DNA from 2 places in the Thalassobacillus sp. B23F22_16 genome. Region 2 is predicted to be linked to the other one. Evidence: a T-box and tRNA genes for the amino acid it is inferred to sense, from the RefSeq annotation. Region 2 holds a T-box; the other holds one or more tRNA genes.
What was found. A T-box is a leader RNA that pairs with one kind of tRNA and senses whether it is charged. The one in region 2 lies ahead of thrS (threonine--tRNA ligase), so its partner is inferred to be a tRNA-Thr.
Positions count from the first base shown of each region.

Region 1: it encodes a tRNA-Thr, which carries the amino acid that the T-box ahead of thrS (threonine--tRNA ligase) is inferred to sense. The anticodon was not compared.

Region 1 is NZ_JBIEKD010000012.1:116,242-126,785, forward strand. Features, by position in the region: gene sigW (RNA polymerase sigma factor SigW) at 1-211, opposite strand, end outside; gene ACGTNI_RS11320 (aspartyl-phosphate phosphatase Spo0E family protein) at 380-532, shown strand; gene rocF (arginase) at 667-1,569, opposite strand; tRNA gene ACGTNI_RS11330 (tRNA-Ala) at 1,790-1,865, opposite strand; tRNA gene ACGTNI_RS11335 (tRNA-Gly) at 1,973-2,047, opposite strand; tRNA gene ACGTNI_RS11340 (tRNA-Lys) at 2,064-2,136, opposite strand; tRNA gene ACGTNI_RS11345 (tRNA-Gln) at 2,294-2,368, opposite strand; tRNA gene ACGTNI_RS11350 (tRNA-Tyr) at 2,442-2,527, opposite strand; tRNA gene ACGTNI_RS11355 (tRNA-Thr) at 2,691-2,766, opposite strand; tRNA gene ACGTNI_RS11360 (tRNA-Val) at 2,776-2,851, opposite strand; tRNA gene ACGTNI_RS11365 (tRNA-Glu) at 2,856-2,930, opposite strand; gene ACGTNI_RS11370 (S8 family serine peptidase) at 3,355-7,749, opposite strand; tRNA gene ACGTNI_RS11375 (tRNA-Thr) at 7,985-8,056, opposite strand; tRNA gene ACGTNI_RS11380 (tRNA-Asn) at 8,060-8,134, opposite strand; rRNA gene rrf (5S ribosomal RNA) at 8,175-8,288, opposite strand; partial or broken rRNA gene ACGTNI_RS11390 (23S ribosomal RNA) at 8,367-10,544, opposite strand, start outside.
Region 2 is NZ_JBIEKD010000006.1:122,121-132,664, forward strand. Features, by position in the region: gene ACGTNI_RS07120 (TrmH family RNA methyltransferase) at 1-711, opposite strand, end outside; gene sspI (small acid-soluble spore protein SspI) at 810-1,022, shown strand; gene ACGTNI_RS07130 (M42 family metallopeptidase) at 1,116-2,201, opposite strand; gene ACGTNI_RS07135 (dUTP diphosphatase) at 2,284-2,766, opposite strand; gene ACGTNI_RS07140 (sigma-w pathway protein ysdB) at 2,881-3,294, shown strand; gene ACGTNI_RS07145 (TVP38/TMEM64 family protein) at 3,314-3,886, opposite strand; gene ACGTNI_RS07150 (DUF1294 domain-containing protein) at 3,919-4,203, opposite strand; gene rplT (50S ribosomal protein L20) at 4,278-4,634, opposite strand; gene rpmI (50S ribosomal protein L35) at 4,675-4,872, opposite strand; gene infC (translation initiation factor IF-3) at 4,908-5,411, opposite strand; ribosomal protein L20 leader region at 5,491-5,618, opposite strand; gene thrS (threonine--tRNA ligase) at 5,815-7,764, opposite strand; T-box leader at 7,825-8,046, opposite strand; gene ytxC (sporulation protein YtxC) at 8,102-8,947, opposite strand; gene dnaI (primosomal protein DnaI) at 9,058-9,990, opposite strand; gene ACGTNI_RS07185 (replication initiation and membrane attachment family protein) at 10,011-10,544, opposite strand, start outside.

The DNA of each region.
Region 1 (10,544 bases), on a different contig from region 2:
TTGAAAACTTCCTCCGTTCATCAAAGCGGTCAATGTTGGTATAGGCCCGAATAAAGGCTTCCTGTGCAAGATCCTCTGCTTCATGAGCGTTTCCTATCATACGGAAACAAATTTGATACACTTTATTTTGATAAAAAGAAACTACATCTTCAAATGCAGCCTGATTTCCTTTTTTTATTTGTTTGATTTTCTCTTTTATCACGGTTTCCATTCTTTTATACCTCCGCTAAACTTGCGGTATTACCTGTACGAATGAGCAGCTCGTAAGGTTTCAAAAAATATCTAAGAAAATTTCCCCGTTTAAAGTTTAACATTTTTCATAGCAGGGTATGGACATTCAAATAAAAAAATAATTACATTTATATTATTGGAGGGCGTCATGGAACAAAAAAAGTTGATTTTAGTGGAAATTGAAAGATGCAGAAAAGAAATGAATGATTTGAGCAAACATTTAGATTTATCTTCCGAAGAGGTAGTAAGTATAAGCAGACAATTAGATGAATTGCTTAACCAATTTGAAAAAGCGAGATAATAATAACAGCAACCTATCCTTAAAGATAAGCTGCTGTTATTTTTTTACTTTAAATTTAACTTTGTTAAAATACTAAAGTGTAAGAAAATCTAAGGCTTTCGCCATAAGTACTTAGCCAAGTTTTTCTAATCGCTTTATAATAATTTCTCCCCGAATAAAGAGCCCATCAGACCTACAGCCACACTTGCTGTCTTATTTTTTTCGTCAAGAATCGGATTTACTTCAACAAATTCAGCCGAAGTCACCAGACCAGACTCATGCAGCATTTCCATAGCTAAGTGACTCTCCCGATAGCTCAATCCACCCATGACAGGCGTTCCTACTCCTGGAGCAGTATCCGGATCTAAACCATCCAGATCCAGACTCAAATGAAGCCCATCGGTACGATCTTTCAAGTATTCGATGGTTTCCTGCATCACAGCGGACATGCCAAGCCGGTCGACTTCATGCATTGTAAAAACCTTTATTCCTTTTTCTTTAATCAGCTCTCGCTCCCCTGCATCCAAAGAACGTGCACCAATAATGACGATGTTCTCTGGCTTCACTTTCGGCTGGTAACCATGGATGTTGACCAGCCTCTGGTGGCCAATACCCAGACTGACGGCAAGCGGCATTCCATGAATGTTGCCAGACGGCGATGTTTCATTGTTATTCAAATCACCATGAGCATCATACCAAATGACACCGAGATTTTCATAATGCTTAGACACACCCGCAAGTGTTCCTATTGCAATACTATGGTCACCGCCAAGAATAAGCGGGAAACTTCCCTCTTCGATTATGTCATCTACTTGTTGTGCGAGCTTTTCGTTACCTTCCATCACTTCATTCAAGTTGCGTAGGTTATCAACAAGTTCCTTTTGTTCACCCTTCTGCTGCGCAATTTCAACATTGCCCAGGTCTTCGATCGCAAGCTCCAACTTTTCTAACCGCTCGAGAACCCCTGCATAGCGAATCGCGCTCGGTCCCATATCTACGCCGCGTCGGTTTTGTCCCAGATCCATCGGTACTCCCAAAATCGATAGCTTCTTCATCATTTCATCCTCCTTCTTCTACTCTCCATTATTGTAGACGCTTTCAGACAAATGACTCAACCGGACATGATTGTGTATATATATACGGTAGCTCTCGCAGCTACTCGTCTCGCGCACAGGTATGTATGACGCTTGTAATAAACGAAAAAAAGCTGACATGGTAGTAGCATGTCAGCTTTTTTCTCGTCTGAATTTATGAAGTCGCTAGTAATGGTACAAGAAATGGTGGAGCCTAGCGGGATCGAACCGCTGACCTCCTGCGTGCAAAGCAGGCGCTCTCCCAGCTGAGCTAAGGCCCCGATGTAAGAAGTTTATTCGACGTAGCCAAAAATCGTATTTATGCAGCACTTCCAGTACACGATCAATCTTTAGCAAGGATGTTTACTCGACGTAGCAAAAGATTACATGGAGCGGGAGACGGGATTCGAACCCGCGACCCCCACCTTGGCAAGGTGGTGTTCTACCACTGAACTACTCCCGCTTAACAGTGATACAAGTGAGCCATGAAGGATTCGAACCTTCGACCCTCTGATTAAAAGTCAGATGCTCTACCAACTGAGCTAATGGCTCATTATTTAATGAAATATTACAACCTAATTGAGTAATGTGCTCGTCTCGTTGCTAGCTTATTCGGTGAAGCATACGCTCCTCGCAAAGCCTACGATGATGTAGTTCAAGGAAGTTTACGGCTTCTCTACCAACTGAGCTAATGGCTCATTAATAAAAATGGCTGGCCCAGCTGGATTCGAACCAGCGCATGACGGAATCAAAATCCGCTGCCTTACCGCTTGGCTATGGGCCATTAAAAAAATAGTACAAGTAATAAGTACTATTTGCTTTTTTTATAAAGTTAATTCATAGGAAAATGAAATAAATGGTGGAGGGAGTAGGACTCGAACCTACGAACCCGATGGGAGCGGATTTACAGTCCGCCGCGTTTGGCCAACTTCGCTATCCCTCCAAGAAAGTCACTTAAGAATTATAACAGAAAAACCTTTTATAATTCAACAGTTTTCTACAAGAAATTATTGGTGTTTCTAAAGGAAAATAATCAACGGTGCCCTTACAGGACTACTATTGTTTTCCAGCAAGAAGTCTATTCGACGTTGTAGGAAAACATTCAATGGTGCCGGCCAGAGGACTTGAACCCCCAACCTACTGATTACAAGTCAGTTGCTCTACCAATTGAGCTAGACCGGCAAATTTCAATGGTGGAGGATGCAGGGTTCGAACCTGCGACCCCTTGCTTGTAAGGCAAGTGCTCTCCCAGCTGAGCTAATCCTCCAAAGTGGTGACCCGTACGGGATTCGAACCCGTGTTACCGCCGTGAAAGGGCGGTGTCTTAACCACTTGACCAACGGGCCATTGAAGCAGTTGACAGCCTTTTGAAAGGTTGTCCTCTCAAACTGACAAATATTATTATATACAGCCGCTTAGTACTTTGTAAAGAGAAATTTTAATTTTTTTTCTTATTGCTTTCTCTCCCCACATTCTATTGAAAAAAGGTGCCCTTGAAACTCCAATCATCTACATTGAAATTAGCCTCTATTACTGTCTCATATATGACTTTGAATTCTCTCTTAACATGGACTTTGTCTCGTTTATTTTTAAATTCGTCTCTCATAATTTCGATATTGTCTCTCAATAGTTAAAAATTTGCTCTATTCTAATGTACTTGTCTCAAATATAGGACGCTTGTCTCGCTTATTGATAAAAAATAAGCAAAAAAGTAATCGCCGGGATCATCAAAAAAAGAGCTGCCCCGATCTGGGGCAGCTCCTTCACACCTTATTCTTCTGTGTTAATATACAGTTTTCCTTCTGCAGCTTCCTCAGCCACATTACCATAATCATCGGCAGCTTTTACAACAATCTCGGCACCTTCTGCTACTAGGTTAGAGGTTGCTGTCCAGTAGCCAACATAATGCCCTTCTTCCGTCTCCATCATTGGCAGCTCTGTAGCCTGATCAGAGAAGTTAGTAAGTGGCATTCTGATATAGAAAGTTGCGTCAAGTCCAGGATCGGCATCAAACTCGATCTTGACAGACTCACCAGCCTGCATATACTTATCTTCTGTTGGTTGTAGATTTTCAATATCAGTTGCATTAAATTTAGCATCCACAGTGACTGACTCTTCCGCACTGTTACCCGCTAAATCTGTTGCAATGACTACTATTTCGTTTTCACCTTCTGATAGCATGATGCGTTTGGAGTATGCACCGTCCTCATCCACATCAGCAGTTTGACCATTTACTTCGACGCGATCAAGATTTTCTTCTTCTACTTGACCTGCAACTGTAATGACTTCTTTATTTGTTTTATCGCCATTTGTTGGAGTGTCAATTGTCAAGACAGGGTTGTCTTGATCCAATGTCACTACTACAGGTGCAGATGGTTCAGTGGAACCGTTATCCATGGAAGATATCGCTGTCAGCTCATTTTCTCCTGTGTCCAGGGTGATATCAACAGCAAAACTTCCATCTTCAGTAGCTTCTGTAGTGCCTGCCTCCTCACCATCGTTGTAGACAGTGACTGTTGTCGTTGGTGCAGCACTACCTTCTACTGTAATGGATTCCTGATTGGTATAGGACCCATCAGCTGGAGATTCAATTACAGGAGCCTCCGCCGCATAATCGACTAGTGCTCTAATCATGTAATTGCCTTCCGCTTCTGGAGATTTGCTCCAGCTGCCGCCTACAAGCTGCCAGCTGCGGTCAGCATAGTCTCCATCTTCATCCGTAGCCAGACCAGGCGTATTAGGATTAGGATGGGTTTGAATATAAACCATATAGAAATCTCCATTAGCAACTATTCCTTTATCGGAGAGGTCTACATGAGTCCATTCCCCATTCCTTAACGCCTCTGCATCATATGGACCACCAATTTTTTCACCTGGTGCCCCATCTGTTCCTGTAGCATCATAAACTTCTACCTGGAACTCATTGCCGCCCGGTACTGGCCATTCCTCTGTCCAGAAGCGGAACAGTCCACCAGTAACCATAGCGGACTCCTGTCCTTCTTCCAGGGTCATTTTAACAGCCCAGCCATTACCAGCATCATAGAATGCACGAGCGTTTTCGGCAGTACCGTCATCATATCCGATTTCACCTGGATAACCGATGAATGGTGCCAATTCTACTTCCACTGTGTTGGTAGCACCACCCTCGATGGTAACAGGGACATCTTCGCCATGATAGGACGGAGCCATCACTCTTAAAGTATAATCGCCTTCATAAGCTTCTAGAGTGAATGTGCCATCTTCTCCTGTTTCAACGGGGGCTACTGCGGCATCTTCGATAAGCATCAAGGTAGCGCCCTCGATTGGTTCACCAGTCTGTTCGTTTGTTACGGTGCCTTCCAGTGTACCTGTCGCAATAGGATTCAGCGTGAAGTTAGCACTTACTGATCCGTCTTCTGGAACAGATACGGATTGCTCACTTGGATGGAAACCATAAGCATCCGCCACAACCGTAAAGTCACCTGCAGCATGCATTAATCGGTAACTTCCATCGGCAGGATTCGTACTGACCGATCGATCAGATTCTACCACGCTAACCGTTGCATCCAGAGGTAATACGTTTGGCTGTTTTTCTTTTTTCTTGCCTTTTTCACCTTTAAATTGCGGTGTTTGGAAATTTGTGAATTCACCTGGCAGCAGCTTTTTAGCATTAACAGGCTTTTTCATCTTCTTTGACCCTTTATCTTGAAAACCAAGGTCAGCTTGCGTGATCATATTTCTAGAATTATTCTTCTTTGTAGTCTTTTTCCCTTTTTTAACGGCAGCTGTTGCACCTGAGGATTCATCCGTCAAAACTACATCATCGATGAACCAGCCTTCTCTTGTGACAAGGAAATCACTTTCGACATGGAAACCGATGAAAACATTCTGACCGGCATAGTCAGATAGATCAACTTCTGACTCTGTCCAATCACTGGTAGTGCCATTGTACTCAGCCAGCTGCTCCCAATTTTCCATATCTGTAGAAACAACTACGTGACCGTAATCGTAATTATTTTCTAAGTTGTGCCAGGTTTGGAACTGAAGGAATGTGTCCTCTTCAGGAATCTCAACCGGCGGCATTACCAATGTCATATCAGAATAATTATCGTAATCACCAGTCAAGTTGGTTCCATATACCTTCTCACCGGATGCAGCACCTTCCGGACCATCTTCAGGCGTACCCCATTGCCAGCTGTTATTTTCACCGAATGATAACCAGCCGGTTGGAACAGTTTCAAAATCTTGTTCATACCCGACAGTAATGGCATCTTTGATGGCAACTTCAAATACATCCGTTTCTACTTCATTACCTCCAAAGTCAGTTACCAGCCATTTATAATTCAACTGACTGCCATTCATAATGTCGCCTTCCAGAACGGCCTGGTAGGTTCCTTCCAAGTAGTCTCCACCTACCAAGTCAGCTTCTACCGTCTCCCAAGGACCTTGGCCGTCAATACGGTATGACAATTCTACAGATCCTACACTGATATTGTCAGTAACTTCAGCTATCAATGGAAGCGGTACACCTTCATAGGTTTCTGATGGCGCGTCATGCTCGATAGCAGGAGCTTCATCATCTTCCCCTTCTTCATATACATGTCCCTTGATTTCGCCAATACCGCTGACGACTGCTGATACGGCAGTATAAGCATTCACAATACCATGGCCATAACCTTCATTTGGATCTTCAGGATATTGGTCATTAGTAGTTGTATCTGCTGTTTCAAGCATCAACTCTTCCAGGTCATCTACTGACAAAGAGTTATCTGCCTGTAATAGCAATGCAGCTGTACCCGCTACGTGAGGGCCAGCCATTGATGTTCCATTCCATCCGCCTTCATAGCCGCCGCCCGGAACAGAAGAGCGAACGTTGGCCCCGGGTGCTGAAATATCCGGCTTGATTTCTCCATCATATGGCGATGGACCTCTGGAAGAAAAGCTGGCCAAGCCGTCAGTAGCAGTAGTTGCACCTACTGCAATAGATTCCGGATAGTTGGATGGTGCGGCAATTGTTCCATCACCAGGTCCATCGTTACCAGCAGAGAATACTGGTACAATACCAGACTCACGCCAGTTTTGAACCATCGGGCGATACCACTCATCAAGCCCGGGACCGCCGCCCCATGAGTTGTTAACAACATCAGGCGCCTGCTCAGGATGAGGGTTACCATCGTCATCTTTTGGAGCTAATATCCATTCACCAGCTTCTAAAAGATCGACATCTGTGCCGCCAGCTGCAGTAAATGCTTTAACACCAATCCATTTTGATCCAGGTGCCACACCTACCTGGTTGGAACCATCTTCTTCAGCACCTACCATGGTCCCCATAGTGTGGGTACCGTGACCCTGGTCATCGTAAGGAGTGCCTTGTCCTGCAGTAGCATCGAACCAATTGAATTCATGATCGGCAGTATCAGGGTTTGCCGGATCAAATCCACGGTATTTATCCATTAATGCAGGGTGGTCCCACTCTACCCCTGTATCAATGTTAGCCACCACAACACCTGAACCATCGATTCCAGTTTCAGACCATACTTGCGGGGCTCCAACACGGTCGATGTTCCATTCCGTATTATTGGTTTCTGCTTTGTCAGTCGCTTTAGTAAGAGAAGCTTTCGTTTCTTCAGCTGCTCCTTCTACCTGAGGATTTAACTTCCGTGTACGGTTAGGAAGAATCTTTTCTACATCAGGTAAAGAAGCTATCTTTTTCATGACTTCTTCATTACTAGTAACCGCCATTGCGTTTACGATATAATAAGAATGAAACGAGGAGACACTGCCTTGTTTTTCAGCTTCGGTCAGCAGCTTCTTCAATTGCTGCTGCGTTTCGATAGCAGTCGAACGAAGTTCTGTCACAACTGCAGATGCCTTAACTCGTTTCATTTGCTGCGCTGTAAGAGAAGCCTTACTATCCTCTGCCTTGGATAACGCTTCTTGCACAGCTTTTTTGGTGTCACCCTGCTCTTTCATTTTAACAAGGTAAGTAACTTCCTTCTGATCAGCAAACAAATCAATCAGGTCTTGATTCACCTTATTATTCACTTGTTGTTTATTATCTTTAATGGATACACTTGGGGAATTCTCAGCTGCGGCACTGGTGTAATTGAAGAAAGGTACGATCAAGGCTAGAACTAAAATTAGACTGAGCCATTTTATAAATCTTTTCTTGCTATGGGTGCCCAATACAAAACCCCTCTCTATTATTTTTCATTCCAAAAAAGACTTACTTTTTACCCACTACCCCCCCTTTTTTGTTATTTAAATTTTCCGACATCTCATAGGTGTTGTTATAAACTTACTAAAAATTGACATGATTTGCTAGCTTATATCCCGAAAACAGTAAGAAACACACAGGGAAAATAGGCAAATAGACACAAAAAAACGATTTCCTTTTATAGGAAATCGCTTTTCATCTAAGAGCTTCCAGCCGGATTTGAACCGGCGACCCCTTCCTTACCATGGAAGTGCTCTACCACTGAGCTATGGAAGCAAATGGCTCCACCGGTAGGATTCGAACCTACGACCAATCGGTTAACAGCCGATTGCTCTACCACTGAGCTACGGTGGAATAATCAACTTTTACTATTATCATTGGATATAAAGAAAAAGCCTAGCGGCGTCCTACTCTCACGGGGATAAACCCGACTACCATCGGCGCTGGAGAGCTTAACTGCTGTGTTCGGCATGGGAACAGGTGTGACCTCTCCGCTATCGCCACTAGACCTTGACTATTTAATTGAGGTGAACCCTCAAAACTAGATAAGCAACATTCAACCACAAACATCTTTCACGAAATTAGGTTAGTTAAGTCCTCGATCGATTAGTATCCGTCAGCTCCACGTGTCACCACGCTTCCACCTCGGACCTATCTACCTCATCGTCTCTGAGGGATCTTACTCACTCGAAGTGATGGGAAATCTCATCTAGAGGGGGGCTTCATGCTTAGATGCTTTCAGCACTTATCCCTTCCGCACGTAGCTACCCAGCGATGCTCCTGGCGGAACAACTGGTGCACCAGCGGTGCGTCCATCCCGGTCCTCTCGTACTAAGGACAGCTCCTCTCAAATTTCCAACGCCCACGACGGATAGGGACCGAACTGTCTCACGACGTTCTGAACCCAGCTCGCGTACCGCTTTAATGGGCGAACAGCCCAACCCTTGGGACCGACTACAGCCCCAGGATGCGATGAGCCGACATCGAGGTGCCAAACCTCCCCGTCGATGTGGACTCTTGGGGGAGATAAGCCTGTTATCCCCGGGGTAGCTTTTATCCGTTGAGCGATGGCCCTTCCATGCGGAACCACCGGATCACTAAGCCCGACTTTCGTCCCTGCTCGACTTGTAGGTCTCGCAGTCAAGCTCCCTTGTGCCTTTACACTCTGCGAATGATTTCCAACCATTCTGAGGGAACCTTTGGGCGCCTCCGTTACCTTTTAGGAGGCGACCGCCCCAGTCAAACTGCCCACCTGACACTGTCTCCGGACCGGATCACGGTCCTGGGTTAGAATGTCCGTACAGCCAGGGTGGTATCCCACCGGCGCCTCCACCGAAGCTAGCGCTCCGGTTTCTCAGGCTCCCACCTATCCTGTACAAGCTGTACCAACATTCAATATCAGGCTACAGTAAAGCTCCACGGGGTCTTTCCGTCCTGTCGCGGGTAATGCGCATCTTCACGCATAGTATAATTTCACCGGGTCTCTCGTTGAGACAGTGCCCAAGTCGTTGCACCTTTCGTGCGGGTCGGAACTTACCCGACAAGGAATTTCGCTACCTTAGGACCGTTATAGTTACGGCCGCCGTTTACTGGGGCTTCGGTTCAACGCTTCGCTTACGCTAACGCATCCCCTTAACCTTCCAGCACCGGGCAGGTGTCAGCCCCTATACTTCGCCTTACGGCTTCGCAGAGACCTGTGTTTTTGCTAAACAGTCGCTTGGGCCTTTTCACTGCGGCTCCTCGCAAGAGGAGCACCCCTTCTCCCGAAGTTACGGGGTCATTTTGCCGAGTTCCTTAACGAGAGTTCTCCCGCTCACCTTAGGATCCTCTCCTCGCCTACCTGTGTCGGTTTGCGGTACGGGCACCTCTTTCCTCACTAGAGGATTTTCTTGGCAGTGTGAACTCAGGAGCTTCGGTACTCTAGTTCCCTCCCCATCACAGCTTGACGTTGCCGGACGGATTTGCCTATCCGACCGTCTCACTGCTTGGACGCGCTCATCCAATGGCGCGCTCTCCTTATCCTCCTGCGTCCCCCCGTTGTTCAAACGGAAAGGAGGTGGTACAGGAATATCAACCTGTTGTCCATCGCCTACGCCTTTCGGCCTCGGCTTAGGTCCCGACTAACCCTGAGAGGACGAGCCTTCCTCAGGAAACCTTAGGCTTTCGGTGAAAGAGATTCTCACTCTTTTTTCGCTACTCATACCGGCATTCTCACTTCTAAGCGCTCCACCAGTCCTCACGGTCTGACTTCGCCGCCCTTAGAACGCTCTCCTACCACTGATCGTAAGATCAATCCGCAGCTTCGGTGATGTGTTTAGCCCCGGTATATTTTCGGCGCAGAGTCACTCGACCAGTGAGCTATTACGCACTCTTTAAATGATGGCTGCTTCTAAGCCAACATCCTGGTTGTCTAAGCAACTCCACATCCTTTTCCACTTAACACATACTTAGGGACCTTAGCTGGCGGTCTGGGCTGTTTCCCTCTCGACTATGAACCTTATCACCCATAGTCTGACTCCCAGAGCTAAGTCTCTGGCATTCGGAGTTTGACTGAATTCGGTAACCCGGTAGGGGCCCCTAGTCCAATCAGTGCTCTACCTCCAGGACTCGTATCTCTGAGGCTAGCCCTAAAGCTATTTCGGAGAGAACCAGCTATCTCCGTGTTCGATTGGCATTTCACCCCTACCCACACCTCATCCCCGCGTTTTTCAACACGCGTGGGTTCGGGCCTCCAGTCAGTGTTACCTGACCTTCACCCTGGACA
Region 2 (10,544 bases):
CCCGGCAGCTACTGCCACATTCAAGGATTCTGCCTGTCCATATATCGGAATATAGACTTTTTCATCAGCAAGCCCTAACAAATCTTCCTGGATCCCTGCCCCTTCATTTCCGACAATAAGCGCACCTTTATCAGCTATGCTTATCTTCTGGTAGGGTTGAGCATCTTCCAGGGCAGAAGCCCAAACAGTTATTCCCTGTTGCTGCAGTTGAGGGACCCATTCTTTGAGGTCACCAGAAAACAGTGGCAGGTGGAATAGGGAACCTTGGGTAGCTCTGATGACCTTATCATTATAAGGATCGACAGAACCTTTACCGATTATAACCCCATTAAAACCAGCGGCATCAGCGGTTCTTATCAAGGTGCCAAGATTTCCTGGATCCTGGACAGCATCAATTAGCAGGACATGGCGGAAAGCTTCAGGACTAAATTGCTTCATTTCTACAACCGCTGCTATTCCCTGGGGTGTTTCCGTATCCGCCAGTGCCGCGAAAACCTCCTTCGAAACCTGCGTGATTCGTTCATGGACCGTCCAATGGGGAGCTTCCATATTTTCCTGCACGATCACTTCCTGGATTGCCCAATCACTTTTCACAGCTTCTTCAACTAAATGAAAACCCTCTACCAGGAAAGTTTGGGACTTTTCTCTTTCACGCCTTTTTTTTAATTTAATCCATTGTTTGACACGTGTATTTTGTAAGGATGTCAGCATTTTTTTACCTCTTTTTCTTAGCTTCTTTGCTTATCATACATATTATTGGGAAGGAAGGTCAAACTAACCAAAGAAAAAGTTAAAAAGGAGTGTCAGTCATGGATTTAAACTTAAGGGAAGCCATACTTTCTAATATCGCTGGAAATAATAGGGAGCAATTGGAAGCTACCATTGTAGATGCTATCCAAAAAGGGGAAGAAAAGATGCTTCCTGGTCTTGGAGTTTTATTTGAACTTATCTGGCAGGAATCAAGCGAAAGTGAAAAAGAAGAAATGCTTGAAGCATTAGAACAAAGTGTGAACCAGCAATAAATTTATACAAAAACCTGGCTAATCACTAAGTTAAGCTTTTTTAAAGGACAAGAAAAGAGCTCTGCCCCTGCAATAGGGACAGAGCTCTTTCTATTAATTGAACGTAATTTCTTTCACGGTATCTGCATCGAGTTTCTTGATGACTTCTACGATTAATTTGACTGCATTCTCAAAGTCATCACGGTGAAGCATGGCTGCATGAGAATGGATATAACGGGTCGCAATGGTAATAGACAATGCAGGCACCCCGTTAGCAGTCAAATGAATAGCACCGGAATCTGTCCCCCCGCCAGCAATGGCATCAAACTGATAAGGAATTTCTTTTTCATCAGCAGTATCTGTTACTAGATCGCGAAGCCCTTTGTGGGAAACCATGGAGGCATCATAAAGAATAATCTGAGGCCCTTCTCCCATTTTACTGGAGGCATCCTTATCTGATACGCCTGGGGTGTCTCCAGCAATACCGACATCTACACCAAATGCTATATCAGGATTGATAGCATGAGCAGAAGTACGGGCACCACGTAAGCCGACCTCTTCCTGTACGGTCCCAACACCATAAACGGTATTTGGATGTTTTTCGTTTTTCAGTTGCTTTAATACCTCAATCGCAATCGCACAACCGATCCGGTTGTCCCAAGCTTTAGCAAGCAGCATTTTTTCATTTTTCATCTGGGTGAACTCAAAGTAAGGTGCAACAGAATCCCCTGGGCGCACACCAAATTCCTTTGCTTCGTCTTTACTGGAAGCACCAATATCGATGAACATATCTTTGATTTCCACCGGCTTCTTGCGAGCTTCCGGAGGCAGGATGTGAGGTGGTTTAGATCCGATCACTCCGGTAACCGTGCCTTCTCGTGTGACGATCGTTACTCGCTGAGCCAGCATAACCTGGCTCCACCAGCCGCCAACAGTTTGAAAATAAACAAAACCATTATCGTCTATTCGGGTTACCATGAAGCCGACTTCATCCAAATGACCGGCTACCATTACTTTTGGACCGTTTGTATCCCCAGATTTCTTTGCGATCAAGCTGCCTAAATTATCCGTATATACCTCATCCGCATAAGGTGTAATGTATTTCTTCATTACATCTCTTGCTTCTTTTTCATGACCGGGAATGGACTTGGCATCGGTCAAATCCTTCAGCATGGTCAGTGTTTCATCTGTTTTTGCCATATGTAATTGCCCCCTCTATAAAGTTTGACTATTTTATTATAGCGTTTTTATTCAAAATTAACAAAAAATAAAAAAAACGCTTTCAGTACCCTTTATCCTGCCTTTGATGATTTTGCTGATTCTTTTCATGGTATGCCGTTTTAATTTTCATTTCAGTGAACCCTAGAGCCGCTCCCAGGGATAAAAAGCTGGAGAACATCTCCTGATAGTGTTCTTTTACCGGACTAGCTTTAAATTTTAAGATCTTCTCATAGACCTGGTGAAATCTTTTAGTTACTTCAACCCCGGTGTTACTCGGCTTGTCCGCGTAACGGAAACCTTTTTCTAATCCAAGGGAAAGAATGAAATGGAGGCCATCTACGTATTCCTCCAGGATAACATCTTCAGAACTCGGGGGTTTTTGACTCCAGAACTTGAAAGATCTTGTTTCATTCGCCAGTTCACCCAGCTCTACCAGAAGGGCTAGCACCTTGTCCTCAAACAAATCAGCTTCTTCCAGTTGATTGTTTTCCTCAATATAGCGATCCAAACGTAATTGTGTCTCAAACAACTCTTCCCAATTCATACTAAATTCATCCTTTATTTAAATTTGTACAATTAAATGTAACATTTCATGAAACTTTTGGGTATCTGTATTCGTAAACCAAGTAATCAATTCCTAACTCAGGAGGAAGTCCTTATGATTGTCATTCTATTTCGACTGCTAATATTGCTTGCAATCATATTCATTTTTTACACCTTCTACTCTTATATTAAGAGCCCGGGAAGGAAGCTTAAACTTGCTAAAGAAAGTAAAACGTTCTACTTTTATGATGATCCTGATAATAGCAAACAAAACTTCCTGATAACCTATAAAGGCGTCCTGTTTGAGGGAGAAAAATATTTAGGTACAACAGAAAGTGCTTTTGAGGTCGTCAATATCAATGTTTCGACCAGGCAGCCAGAACAATTGATGGGTATTGAACGGGACGATATTTATTTTCTTGAAAAAGAAATACTAATTCGGTATCCATATGCCACTATCGAATGGAAGTACCCACTCAATCGTCTTTTCATTCATTCTCCAAAAAAGGAAAGCGACCATCCTTCTTAGGATGATCGCTTTCTTTAGTTTATCCATTCGGCTGAAAGAATTCATTCAATGTTAATGAGTATTGTTTTTTGCGGATTAAGTAAGTTAAACCTGCCAGTAAAAAAAGGAAAATAACCATTAACGGGAAGGATATTCTGGTAAGCCATTGACCCACGGTTGTGTAAACAAAGGCAAGGGGAATATTTGATAAGAAGGAGGCCTTTATATAATCTTTAAAGTCGACACAGATTTCAATCAAACAGAGGGATAACAGATGAAAATGAATGAATGGCACTAAACGCAAGACGGCTACCTGACTTACTGTTAATGTGTTCTGTTTTTTTATCACTTTACTTTTCAGCCGCTGCAATCGCTTCAAAAGGCTAGGTACGTTTTGGATAAGCTGATAAAAGACGGTGCTGGATAAAGTAATACCAACTACAGAATACACAGTACCTGCGACGGCACCGAACAATATTCCTCCGGAAATGCAAATCAAGACTACGGGCAAAAAAAGCAATGGGCGAAGCAAATGGAATAATATAAATAAGATCGGGGCGTACCAGCCACTCACCTGCATGAGTTCTATAAATCCAAGCGCAAACTGTTCCATGTATATCCCCCCTATCCTATACTATGACAAGATTAGGGCGTATATAACTTCAGGACAAGGTATCCGACAAGGATTGCCTGCAGCAATACTAAAAAAGGAAAACCATACAGGAAAGAAGGATGCTTAGTTTTGTGTCGAAAATGACGCATCCCCAAACTTCCTCCCAACGCTCCCCCTAATATAGCAAACCCCCATAGTTGCTTTTCCGGTATTCGCTGCTTTCGTTTTCGTGCTCGACTTTTATCGACACCCATCAAACTATATAGGATCCCATTGATGGCAGTCAAATAAATAAGAAAATATGTAAAAACATCCACTAACTCTCCCCACTCCTTCTGTTCGATAATGAAAAAGGCCATTTCCGGCGTACGGAAATGGCCTCAGACATAACTTATTTTAGTGCTGATTTTGCTTTTTCAGCAAGGCTTGCAAAACCTTTTTCATCAGTAACAGCAAGATCAGCAAGAATCTTACGGTTTACTTCGATTCCTGCAAGCTTAAGGCCGTGCATCATACGGCTGTATGAAATGTCGTTCATACGAGCTGCAGCATTGATACGAGCGATCCATAGCTTACGGAAGTCGCGCTTTTTCTGACGACGGTCACGGTAAGCATATTGACCTGACTTCATCACTTGCTGTTTTGCAGTTTTGAATAATGCATGTTTTGAACCATAATAACCTTTTGCTAATTTAAGGACACGTTTACGACGTTGGCGTGTCACTGTTCCACCTTTTACACGTGGCATGATAAATCCCTCCTATTTTGGATCATATATCTTAGTTGTCTTATTTTTTTGGCAGCATTTGAGCGATACGCTTCAAGTCGCCCTTAGATACAAGGGTGGCTTTACGCAATTTACGCTTCTGTTTTGTAGACTTGTTCGCGAACAAGTGGCTTGTGAACGCATGAGAGCGTTTCACCTTTCCACTACCTGTCTTTTTAAATCGTTTTTGAGAACCTTTATGGGTTTTCATTTTTGGCATGAGTAGTTCCTCCTTCTGCTTAGTTCAATCTGTGCTTACTTTTCAGCCAATGGCGCCAGCATCAAGAACATGCTGCGGCCTTCCATCTTCGGCTTCGTCTCAACTTGTGCAACGTCCTTGCACTCTTCCGCCATACGCTCAAGAACTTTTTGCCCAAGTTCTTTATGCGTAATTGCACGTCCACGGAAACGGACAGAAGCTTTCACTTTATCGCCTTTTTCGAGGAATTTACGAGCATTGCGCAGTTTTGTATTGAAGTCATGCTCTTCAATTCCAGGGCTTAAGCGGACTTCTTTCACCTTGATGGTAGTCTGCTTTTTACGAGCTTCTTTTTCTTTCTTCTGCTGTTCGAAACGGTATTTACCGTAATCCATGATGCGGCAGACCGGTGGTTTTGCGTTTGGAGCTACCAATACTAAGTCAAGATTGGCGTTTTGAGCGATCTCAAGTGCTTCTTGACGAGATTTAACTCCTAATTGGTCACCGTTGTTATCAATGAGACGTACTTCACGTGCTCTGATTTTCTCATTAACGTTCATGTTATCTTTGCTAATAACCAGCCACCTCCAAATAATTTTAGGAAAATATAAAGATCTGTCATCGACAAGTGATTTTAAAGCAATAAAAAAAGTGTCGGCACATCACAATGCACCCACACGTATCCCATTCGACTTCAAAAGGATTAGTGACCTGCCAACTGCTTGATGCGTCGATCAGGTGAGAAGCGGGTGCTTCTACTTGTCTCAGATCCGTTCTTTTATTGTTCACCTAAAATATAATATCACGGTATGGTGAACATGTCAAACATCCACCAATTAACCATCAGACTGACTATATAAGAATATCGAAAACCATCCCAGAAATCAACAATATAATAAAAAAAGTACGAGCATGAAACTATTTTATGTTCCACACCCGTACCAGTTTTGTAATTATAACCGATTACTTTTTAGTCAGGATTTTCTGCTCGATTTCGTTTGTGATTTCTGACTTGAATATATCCAATGGCTTAGTCTCAGAATTCTTTTCTCCATAACGACGGACATTAACAGAATTGTGTTCGATTTCTTTATCTCCGATAACAAGTGCGAATGGTACTTTTTGGATTTGGGCTTCGCGGATTTTATAACCGATTTTTTCGTCACGTTCGTCCACTTCGACTCGAATGCCCGCTTCACGCAGTTCATCTTCAAGCTTCTTAGCATGATCCAAGTGAGCATCTGCTGATACTGGAATAATTTTTGCCTGGACAGGAGCAAGCCAAGTAGGGAACGCGCCCTTATACTCTTCAATCAGAAATGCGACAAAACGTTCCATAGTCGATACGACACCGCGGTGAATAACAACTGGGCGGTGGTCTTTACCATCTTCACCAACATAAGTCAGATCAAACCGCTCTGGCAAGTGGAAGTCCAACTGTACAGTAGAGAGTGTTTCATCTTTTCCAAGTGCTGTTTTGACTTGGACATCAAGTTTCGGGCCATAGAATGCAGCTTCTCCTTCTGCCTCTACATACTCTACCCCAAGATCTTCCATAGTCTCCTTCAACATGGCCTGGGCTTTGTTCCACATTTCATCATTGTCGACATATTTCTCTTTATCCTCCGGGTCACGGTAAGACAAACGGAAATAATAATCAGTGATACCAAAGTCTTCATAAACGGCCTGAACGAGTCGGACAACCCGTATGAATTCGTCTTTCAACTGGTCTGGGCGACTGAAGATATGAGCATCATTTAAAGTCATCGCACGGACTCTCTGTAAACCGGCTAATGCACCGGACATTTCATGGCGATGCATAGTTCCTAATTCTGCGATGCGAACAGGCAGGTTACGATAGCTGTGCAATTGATTTTTATATACCATCATATGATGGGGACAGTTCATCGGGCGAAGTACCAGGTCTTCGTTATCCATTTCCATGACCGGAAACATATCATCTTTATAATGATCCCAGTGCCCGCTTGTTTTATATAAATCGACACTCCCTAATACCGGAGTATAGACATGGTCATAACCAAGACGTTCCTCTAAATCAACAATATAACGTTCAATGGTACGGCGAATAGTTGCTCCTTTCGGCAGCCATAACGGCAGCCCTTGGCCGACTTTTTGATTGACAGTAAAAATCTCCAGTTCTTTACCCAGTTTACGGTGGTCGCGTTCCTTCGCTTCCTGAAGAAGACGAAGGTACTCATCCAGTTGCCCTTGTTTTTCAAAAGCCGTACCATAAATACGCTGCAGCATTTTATTGTTGCTGTCACCACGCCAGTAGGCCCCTGAAATGCTGAGTAGTTTGAAGATCTTGATTTTGCTTGTCTGCGGCACGTGTACACCACGGCACAGATCGAAAAATTCTCCTTGTTTATAAATTGTAATCGGTTGACCTTCAGGAATATCCTCGATCAGTTCAATCTTAAGATCATCCCCGATATCCCGATACATTTCTTTCGCTTTTTCCCGGCTCACTTCTAACCGTTCGATTTCCAGGTTTTCATTGACTATCTTTTTCATTTCCTTTTCGATTTTAGGAAGGTCTTCCGGCGTCAAGGATTCTTCCATATCGATATCATAGTAAAAGCCACTTTCAATAACAGGTCCGACCCCCAGTTTTACATTCCCGTATAACCGTTTTAAGGCCTGGGCCATGAGATGAGCTGTAGAGTGCCGAAGAACCTCCAGCCCTTCCGGGTTTTTATATGTGATGATTTCGACAGCTCCATCCTGTTCTATTGGCCTGCGTAAATCATACATCTCCCCATTAAGCTTAATGGCAAGTGCTTGTTTCTTCAGGCCGGGCGAAATATCTCCTGCTATATCTTCCCCTGTCGTTCCTTTAGAAAAACCTTTGACATTGCCGTCCGGGAAAGTGATTTGAATTTGTTCAGACATGACCTTTCACTCCTATCTTTTTTGTATAAATAAAAAACGCCCATCCCTCTGCCCAATTGGCAAAGGGACGAGCGTTGACTCGCGGTTCCACCCTAATTCCCGCAAAATTTATGCGGCTCATTGACATCTTTAACGCAGACCATACGCTTTCTGCTACTGCACTGTTCACAGAAAGGGTTCAGAGGTGGTGAACAGAAGCTCGTATGCAGGAAGCTTTCAGCCGGCGGCTTCCCTCTCTTTCGCATCGATGACTTTCGTCCGTGTCCTCATCGTTACCTTGATGTTATAGGATATGTACGTATTATAGCGATAGTGCCAAGAGAAATCAAGCCCATTTTTAATGGGCATGGGACGGGTGATGAAAAGGAAAAGCCTGAACCGGCTTACAAATTGCTTTTTCCTGGAAGATATTAATGATTGTTTGAATCTTCGGCTCAAAAGGGTCTCCGTAAAGGTAAATTTTCTTAGGTGCATAAACCAATGCAGCCATGATACTATAATCGTCATTTTCACCTGAAAATATACGTATCGGTTCTTTTTTTAGCAATGACTTAATCTCCATTTTAGATAAAAGACTACCGTCTTTTCTATAAAAATGAATTTGTTGTCGCTGAAGAAGATGCAGTTCGTCCACTTTTGAGTGCTTATCTTTCATATAATGACGTAAAGAATCCACCCACAATAAATACTCCTCTTCTCGCTTAAATTCATCGAGTGCCGCACCGATATAATTCAGCAATAGTGACCGTGCATGCTGAAAACAAAAAGGCATAATTTCATTGAAATTCACAACACTTTTCAATTGTATTCTTTTTCGAATAAAAGATTTGATGCTCTCCTCCAGCGATGGCAAGTTAACACCTAGCTTTTTACGTTGTTCACTATCATTCAGCCACTCACATATCTCAATAATCCGGTTGATTTCTTCTTCATCCTGATAATAGAATTTTTTCATGATTAGTTGTTTTTGCCATGATGGGAGTCGGTATTTGAAAACCACTTCTAATAATATATTAACTAATATATCTCTTTCCCTCTCTCCCCAATCACTTCCAAATAGAGAGACTTGATTTCCGCCTTTATCATCCCCCTTCCATTGGACTTCGAACTTTGCACCTTCCCGCATAATTGCATCACAAAATGTTATCGTCTCTTGCCTTGAAATGAAAAAGAAACGTATCATATCAGCCCCGTTCCCCCTAACAACAATCAATCTATTCTATCTATATGGACAAGGAGATGAAAAAATGCCCATACAGTTCGATAACTGTATAGGCATAGCGGAAAAGTTATTCAATTTCTACGATTATCACCATATAAAGGTATCACTTCACTGACCTGTTTAATCCGTTCAATGATCCGTGAAGCTTTGACACGTTCTACATCACCGCGATTCGAAGTCGTGAAAACTTCCTGAAGTTCCTTCATATTGTAATTGGAACTGAAAAATACAGGCAGCCGCTCCATCATCCTGTACTGAAGAATGGAGCCAAGTATTTCATCCCGGAACCAGGCCGATTGAGATTCTGCCCCTATATCATCCAGCATCAGTACAGGGACTGTTTTAAATGCCTGAATTTTTTCGTTCAAAGTATCATCTTTAATCGAGGATTTCATTTCTCTCACAAACTCCGGCATATAAATAATCATCGAAGGAATATTCTTTTCACTTAAACGATTGGCTACTGCACCTAAGAAATACGTTTTCCCTACACCGAATGGGCCATGAAAATACAACCCTTTCTTCGGGAGTTCGTCATTTATTCCTTCCAGGTAACTAATCATGCGGGCAATAGCATCTGCTCGATCATCATCTGATAAATCAATACGATCTAAACTGGCTTCCAGAATTTCTTTTGGCATATAAAGACTTTTCACTAAAGATTCCTGTTTCTGCTGCTGTTCCTGCCTTACTTTCCTGGGACATTTATCATAGGAAAGGTGGAGCTGCTTTCCCTCTACCGTGAGGTGCGGAGTATGACCTGGAAGAATATTGATACAACCCTCTAAAGAAGGGCACTGCTCACATTTTTTAGATTGGCTCTCGTATTCATAAAGCTTCATCAGCTGCTTTTCCAATGCTTGCTCATTCAATTCGGGATATTTACGAAGTAAGGATTGCACATTTGGAGATGCCAACAGTTCCTGTTTAATCTTAGTAAAATGCCCCTGGAAGTTTTTATTTTCACGCATCCACCTTTTAAGAGAGGATTGTATCGGTTCCATTTTCCATCACACCCTGTTTTTCAATTTCCATTATTCGTTATCCGTTTGATTCGAGCAGCAATTTCTTCTTTGTTAATTTTGCTATTGCTCTTTTTCTCTTCCTGCTGCTGTTTGCCATCATTTTGGTTTTCTTTGAACCAATCGGGTATAATCTCTTTCGTTTGTTTCTTCCCTCTGCTTTTATTATTTTTTCCCCATTGCTGATACTTTTGATGTTCAGCTTTTGCCATTGTCATAGCCTGGCGTACAGTAGTAACATTTTTTCTTGCCCAATGGCTCGCAATTTTCTCTAAATATGCTTTAGATAATTTCATATCCGTTTTCAAGAGGACATAATGTACGAGGACATTCATGACACCTGGTGATAATCCCTGTTCCGTCATTACATCACGAATCAGCTTCAGATCTTGCTCAGAAGCTTTATTACCAGTGGACAAGTCCTCCAGAAGTTCTTTCGGTGATTTTCTTTCCAGCATCGAGATGAATTGTTCTTCTTTTGAAGTCTTTACATCGTCTGCTTGTTTGTCTGTCCATTTATCCCTGGTTTCTACCGT